Linked DNA regions of Martelella endophytica. Each later gene encodes a partner of the first gene's protein in a complex. Links are inferred from orthologs where the notes say so. Each region holds a gene or a part of one and is shown on either strand. Other genes may lie near its edges. The genes, in order: dapF and TM49_RS20835.

Region 1 (3,155 bases):
TCGCCCGTTTCGCGCAGCCGCCGCGCCCTCTCCTTGACCAGCGCCCGGTCGAGTTGGGGCATCCGCGCTGCCGGCGTTCCGGGACGCGGGCTATAGGGAAAGACATGCAGCCGGGCGATATCGGCCTCTTCGGCAAGCCGCACCAGATTTTCGAAATGCGCCTCGGTCTCCGTCGGGAACCCGGCGATGAAATCGGCGCCGAAGGCAATGCCGGGGCGCAGTTCGCGGGCCTTCGCCATGAAGCCGAGCGCATCGGCGGAGGAATGCCGGCGTTTCATCCGCTTCAGGATCAGGTCATCGCCATGCTGCAGCGACAGGTGCAGATGCGGCATGAAGCGCGGCTCGTCGGCGATGAGATCGAGAAGATGGCGATCGACCTCGATACTGTCGATCGAGGACAGCCTGAGGCGGGCAATCTCCGGCACCTGCCTCAGCAGCGTCTTCGCCAGCAGGCCGAGCGTCGGCGCGCCCGGAAGGTCGGCACCATAGGATGTGGCATCGACGCCGGTCAGCACCATCTCGCGATAGCCCTCTTCGGCAAGCCTGCGGGCCTGATCAACGACGGCGCCCATCGGCACGGAACGGGAATTGCCGCGACCATAAGGGATGATGCAGAAGGTGCAGCGGTGGTCGCAGCCATTCTGCACCTGCAGAAAGGCACGCACATGGCCGTCAATGCTCTCCACCATCTGCGGCGCCGTCTCGGTCACGCTCATGATGTCGTTGACGATCAGCTTTTCTTCGGCGGCGACGCCGAAATCCGGCAACGCGCGATAGTGTCGTGCTTCCAGCTTCTCGGCGTTCCCGAGCACCGCATCGACCTCCGGCATCTTCGCGAAGGTCTCCTTTTCGGTCTGCGCCGCACAGCCGGCCACAACGATGCGGGCCGAGGGGTTCTCCCGTCGCGCCCTGCGGATCGCCTGACGCGCCTGGCGCACGGCTTCGCCGGTCACCGCGCAGGTATTCACCAGAACGGCATCCTCAAGCCCCGCCTCTTGCGCGGCCTTGAGCATGACTTCGCTCTCATAGGTGTTCAGCCTGCAGCCGAATGTCAGGGTCTTGATGGTCATCGCGCTCGTCGCGGTTTCGTTTGGCCGCTATATGGCGCAATCCCGGCCGGATTGGAAGCTCAGTCTGGTGGAGGAAAGGCTGGGCGCGATGCCTAAAGCCGCTCCCACTCGCCCGTTGCGGGCTCAACCGCGCCGCGCCATTCGAGCACGGCAGGCCCGGTCATGACGACGTGGTCGTTGTCCTCGCGCCAGTCGATTTCCAGCGCGCCGGCCGGCAGGTAGACCGTGACCTTGCGGCCCGTGCGCCCGGTACGGGCAGCGGAGACAGCGGCGGCGCAGGCGGCGGAGCCGCAGGCGAGCGTGAGGCCGGCGCCGCGCTCGAAGGTCTTCAGCGACAGCGAGGACGGCGAAGTGACCTGCGCCAGCGAAATGTTGGCGCGCTCGGGAAACATCGGATGATGCTCGTAGCGCGGGCCGAAAGCGAGGATGTCGTAACTGTCGACATCGCGCGGCACGAAGAACACCGCGTGCGGATTGCCCATCGAAGCGGCGGAGAAACGCTGCAGGGCGGGGTCGGCCTCATGCGGCTCGGCCAGCGCGATGTGCTTCGTATCTGCCGCCGGGCCGGCGAGCGGGATCTTCTCCCACTCGAATTCCGGCGGGCCCATGTCCACCGAGATCAGTCCATCGCCGTGGCGTTCGGCAAGAAGTGAACCGGCAATGGTGCGGAAGGCAAAGCGGGTCTGGCCGGAGGCCGCGTTCAGGTAGTCGACGACACAGCGCGTGCCGTTGCCGCAGGCCTGCGCCATCGATCCGTCGGAATTGAGAATGTCGATCCAGCCGTCCGGCGCGTCGTCGCGCGGATCGTAGAGCGCCATGATCTGGTCGAAGGCCGTGTCGGGGTGAGCGTTGAGGCGGATCGCCGCCTGCGGCGTCACCTTGTCCTGGCGGCCGCGCATGTCGATCACGAGAATCTTGTTGCCAAGCCCGTTCATGCGCATCATCGGCGCCTTGTCGTTCGTCTGCGTCATCGCGTGGCTCCGCTCATCTCTTCCCGGCGCGTTATATGGTCAAGAACGGCGCCGGTCACCAGTGGATATCCGACCGTCGCCAAAAAAACGCGCGGAAAACTGATGCACCACCTTCAAGCCTTTGCCAGCGGGTTTCTCACGGTGTAGTGTCGGCCCATCCCTCCCCGGCGACCTCTCCTCCCCGAGCCTCGCCATTCTGACGCCGCTGCCCCGCCGAAATCCGGGGCATCTGAAAGTTCTGTTCATGTTGTTTACCATTTCGAAGTCGTCCGCCGCCCCAGGCCGGGCCGGCCGCAGTGCTGGCAGGTTTTGTGCATGAAGGTCTCCGGTATCGTCTTCGCCTTCTCCGCCATCACGATCTTCGCCATCCAGGATGCCATCACGCGCCATCTCGGACCGCTTTATTCACCCTTCTTCATTTCGATGGTGCGGTTCTGGGCGTTTGGCGCGTTCGTCGTCATCCTCGCCGCGCGTTCGCCGGTCGGCTTCAGGAAGGCGATCGCCACGCAGCATCTCGGCCTGCAGATCTGGCGGAGCCTGCTGCTCGTGGGGCAGATCTTTGTCTCCATCCTGTCGTTTGCCATGGTCGGGCTGGCGCAGAGCCAGGCGATCTTCATGTCGGCGCCGCTGGTGGTCGCCCTGCTTTCCGTGCCACTTCTCGGCGAGAAGGTCGGCTGGCGGCGCTGGATCGCCATCATCATCGGTCTGTTCGGCGTGCTGATCATCATCAATCCGTTCGACGCCAATTTCTCGATGCTGACACTGATCCCCGTCGGCTGCTGCATCACCTTCTCGCTCTATTCGCTCTATACCCGTCTTGCAGGGCGCTATGACGGCGCCGAGGTCAGCCTGTTCTACACCGGCATCGTCGGCCTGGTGGTCACCAGCCTCATCGGCCCGTTCTTCTGGGAAACGGTCGGCTGGGCCGACTGGGGCTGGCTCGCGGCACTCTGCATCACCGGCATTTCCGGCCATTACTGCCTGATCCGAGCGCTGGAGGTGACGGAAGCCGTCACGGTGCAGACCGTGACCTATCTGCAGCTCGTCTACGCCTCGCTGTTTGGCGTTCTGATCTTCCACGAGACCCTGACCAGCCACATGGTCATCGGTGCGC
Region 2 (3,288 bases), 2.5 Mb from region 1 along the record:
AGCGCCCCGCCTCCGCCCCCTCGACACGCGCCGCCAGATATGCCCGAGAGGCCGCCTGCACCGGGCCGAAGGCAAGCCCGATGATCACGCCGTAAGCAAGAAACGCCTTTTCCGCTCCGGCTGAGAACAGACCGCCGCCACCGGGCCCGAGCGGAAGCAGCCCGAACAGGGTCGCGCCATCGTCCGTCGAGACGACGCCGAGCGTCGCCATGATCAGCATGACGAGGGCGGTGACGATCACCGGGCCGGCACTCACCAGCCGCCCGAGCCGGGCAGCGATGAAGCAGCCGAAGATGGCCGCGACGTTCAGCACGATGCCGAAAATGCCGATCTCCATGGTCGACCAGCCGAAGGTCGCCGCCGCGAAGGCGCCGCCGAGGATCAGCAGGCCGTTGACGCCGTCCATGTAGAGCATGCGGGCAATGAGGAAGCGGAGCAGGTCCGGCCTGTCCTTAAGCGAGAGCACCGTCCGTTTCAGTTCGGAGAGGCCTTCGGCAACGGCATGGCCGGCACGCTTGCGCCGCGCGATATCCGGCGTGAAAACCAGCATCGGCAGCAGGAAGATGAGGTACCACGCAGCCGAGAGCGGTCCGGTCAGCCTCGCCGGCTCTCCTGCGATGGCATCGAGCCCGAACAGTGCGGGCTGGCCGAGAAGGGTGAGGCCGGTATCGGGATCGGCAGCGAACCAGAGAAGGAAGCTGATGAGAAAGATCATGCCGCCGAGATAGCCGAGCCCCCACGCATCGTTCGAGGTCCGGTTGAGAGCTTGAGGCGGCACCAGATGCGGCAGCATCGCATCGTTGAAGACCACGGAGAGTTCGGCCGCGACGGTCGCGAGCACGATGAAGGCCGCCGGCCAGAAATAGCCGCTGCCGGGCGCGGCAAGCCAGAGCATTGCGAGGCCTGCGACCTGCAGGACGGCGAGCATGCCGATGAACCGCTTGTTGCCGCCGGCCGCATCCGCGAGCGCGCCGGCCACCGGCGCGCCAAAAGCGATGATGATGCCGGCAACCGTCGCGGCATTCGCCCAGGCCGCCTGGCCCGCAACCGGGTCGGCCCCGAGCTCGTTGACGAAATAGGGACCGAAGATGAAGGTGGTGACGACGGTGAAGAAGGGCTGCGCGGCCCAGTCGAACATCATCCATCCGAAAACGCCGCGTCGGCCACCCGTCGCGATATCTGTTTCGTCGCCGGCAATCGTCAAGCCACCATCCCCTGCATAGAACGTGCGGCAGCATTGTCTGCGGCACTGTGCTTGTCCAGAGCGGACATCGTCGTTGCGGTACTGTCGCGGCACCTCTTCGCCGGATCGGCAGACGGTTTGCCTTTCCCGCCTGATGCGCTAGGGATGGTCGCGTCAGCCCCTGCCCCAAAGGAAATCCCCGCCATGCCTGCACGACGCGCCCACGACCTGCCCTATCGCCCGAATGTCGGCGTCATGATCCTCAATCCCGAAGGCAAGGTCTGGCTCGGCCGGCGGCTTTCGGAGAACAACACCGAGTCCGATGGCACACCGCAGCTCTGGCAGATGCCGCAGGGTGGCATAGATCCCGGCGAGACGCCGCTTGTGGCGGCAAAACGCGAGCTTTACGAGGAGACCGGCATGAAGACGGTCGAACTCCTTGCCGAGACCAGGGGATGGATCAACTACGATCTTCCCGACCATCTGATCGGTATCGGCCTGCACGGGCGCTACCGTGGCCAGACCCAGCGCTGGTTCGCCTTCCGCTTCAACGGCGACGAGAGCGAGATCGCCATCGATCCGCCGCCTGAAGGCCACGCGCGCGAGTTCGATGCCTGGCAGTGGGCCGATATCGACGCGCTCCCCTCGCTCATCGTCGCCTTCAAGAGGGCGGTCTATGAACAGGTCGTCGCTGAGTTCCGGCACCTCGTTTCCGGCTGATCTGCCGAAACTTTCGGTCGTGCAATGCGTTCTTCAGGTGCGGGGAAGCCCGCCGCCGCAAGAGGGATCCCGATGCCGCCCGGCAGGTTCGAACAGTGCCACATCGTGTTGAACGCCAATGCGGGGAGCGCCGAGAAGGCGGACCTGGCGGAAACGCTTGTCGAGCGCTTCACCGAAGCCGGCATCCGCGCGACCATCGATGCCGATCGCGAAGCGCCGCTTGAGGCGCGTATTCTTCGCGCCGTGGAAAGCGAGGCACCGCTGATCGTCGCCGCCGGCGGCGACGGCACGGTCACGGCGATCGCGGAGGCCCTGATCGGTACCAGGAAGACGCTTGCCATCGTGCCGCTTGGCACGGCCAATCTTCTCGCGCGCGATCTCGATATCCCGCTGGATATCGATACGGCGATCGGCGCGATCCCCGACATGCACGTCCGCCACATCGATGCTGGCGTGCTGAACGGCCGGGTTTTCCTGCACAAGGTGGTGGTCGGGCTGGTGCCCGGCATTGCCGCCGGACGGGAACGCATCCGCCACCGCTCCGGCCTTCGCACCTATCTGGGCCTCGCCGCCTATTTCCTGCGCCGCCTCGCCCGCGCCCGACCGATGATCGCGCGGATCGAAAACGGCGAGAGCCGCACCGAGAGGCTCTATTCGGTGGCTGTGGCCAACAATGGCTATGACGAGGGCTTCGGGCGCTTCTTCGCGCGAAGCCGGCTTGATCGCGGCGTGCTCTGCCTCTACCGCATCCGGCGGCTGACACTCGCCGATGTTTTCCGACTGACCATCGGCATGCTCATCGGCCGCTGGCGCAATGACGTGGCGATCGATGTCGCCGAAGTGCGCACGGTGCGGCTGCGCGGCCGCAAGCCGGCAACGCAGGTGATGATCGACGGCGAAATCGCCCTGATCACCGGCACGCTCGATTTCTCGATCCGACCCGGCACCGTGGCGGTGCTGGCACCCCCAAGCTGACGGGAGAGCCCCGATGCGCATCGCCCACCTCTCAGACCTCCACTTCGGACATCACGACGACGGGCTTGCCGGCATGATTGCCGACGAGGTCAACGCCCGCCGACCCGATCTCGTCGTCGTCAGCGGCGATTTCACCCAGACCGGCAGCGAGGCCGAATTCGAAACCGCCGCGGCCTTTCTGGAAACACTCGATGCGCCATTCTTCGCCGTGCCCGGCAATCATGATGTCCCGGCGCGCAACCTGCTCGCACGCTTTACCGAGCCATACGGCCTCTATCGCACCCATATCCACCCCGAGATCGAGCCCCTGTTTGAGGGGCGAAAGGTGGTGCTTGCCGGCATCAACACGGCGCGGCGGCTGCGACTCGGCCTGAACTGGTCGCACGGCTCGATCAACGGAAAGCAGCTTG

What was found.
Region 2: the proteins of dapF (region 1) and TM49_RS20835 are in contact, whole or in part, in a solved structure (PDB 5YGU), measured with the Escherichia coli proteins. The link is inferred for Martelella endophytica from one-to-one orthologs.

What each region holds. Positions count from the first base shown.
Region 1 is NZ_CP010803.1:1,966,975-1,970,129, reverse strand. Bases 103-2,938 are described here. They hold dapF (diaminopimelate epimerase), read right to left. Parts: upstream 2,042-2,938; coding sequence 1,163-2,041; downstream 103-1,162. Other genes in these bases: TM49_RS08875 (DMT family transporter), read left to right, coding at 2,357-2,938; mtaB (tRNA (N(6)-L-threonylcarbamoyladenosine(37)-C(2))-methylthiotransferase MtaB), read right to left, coding at 103-1,070. Also shown: more of mtaB, read right to left, coding at 1-102; more of TM49_RS08875, read left to right, coding at 2,939-3,155. UniProt on the Escherichia coli protein: Involved in the succinylase branch of the L-lysine biosynthesis and in the biosynthesis of the pentapeptide incorporated in the peptidoglycan moiety. Catalyzes the stereoinversion of LL-2,6-diaminopimelate (L,L-DAP) to meso-diaminopimelate (meso-DAP).
Region 2 is NZ_CP010803.1:4,468,723-4,472,010, forward strand. The notes cover bases 177-3,145. They hold TM49_RS20835 (RNA pyrophosphohydrolase), read left to right. Parts: upstream 177-1,387; coding sequence 1,388-1,903; downstream 1,904-3,145. Other genes in these bases: TM49_RS20830 (MFS transporter), read right to left, coding at 177-1,141; TM49_RS20840 (diacylglycerol/lipid kinase family protein), read left to right, coding at 1,976-2,878; TM49_RS20845 (metallophosphoesterase family protein), read left to right, coding at 2,892-3,145. Also shown: more of TM49_RS20830, read right to left, coding at 1-176; more of TM49_RS20845, read left to right, coding at 3,146-3,288. UniProt on the Escherichia coli protein: Master regulator of 5'-end-dependent mRNA decay.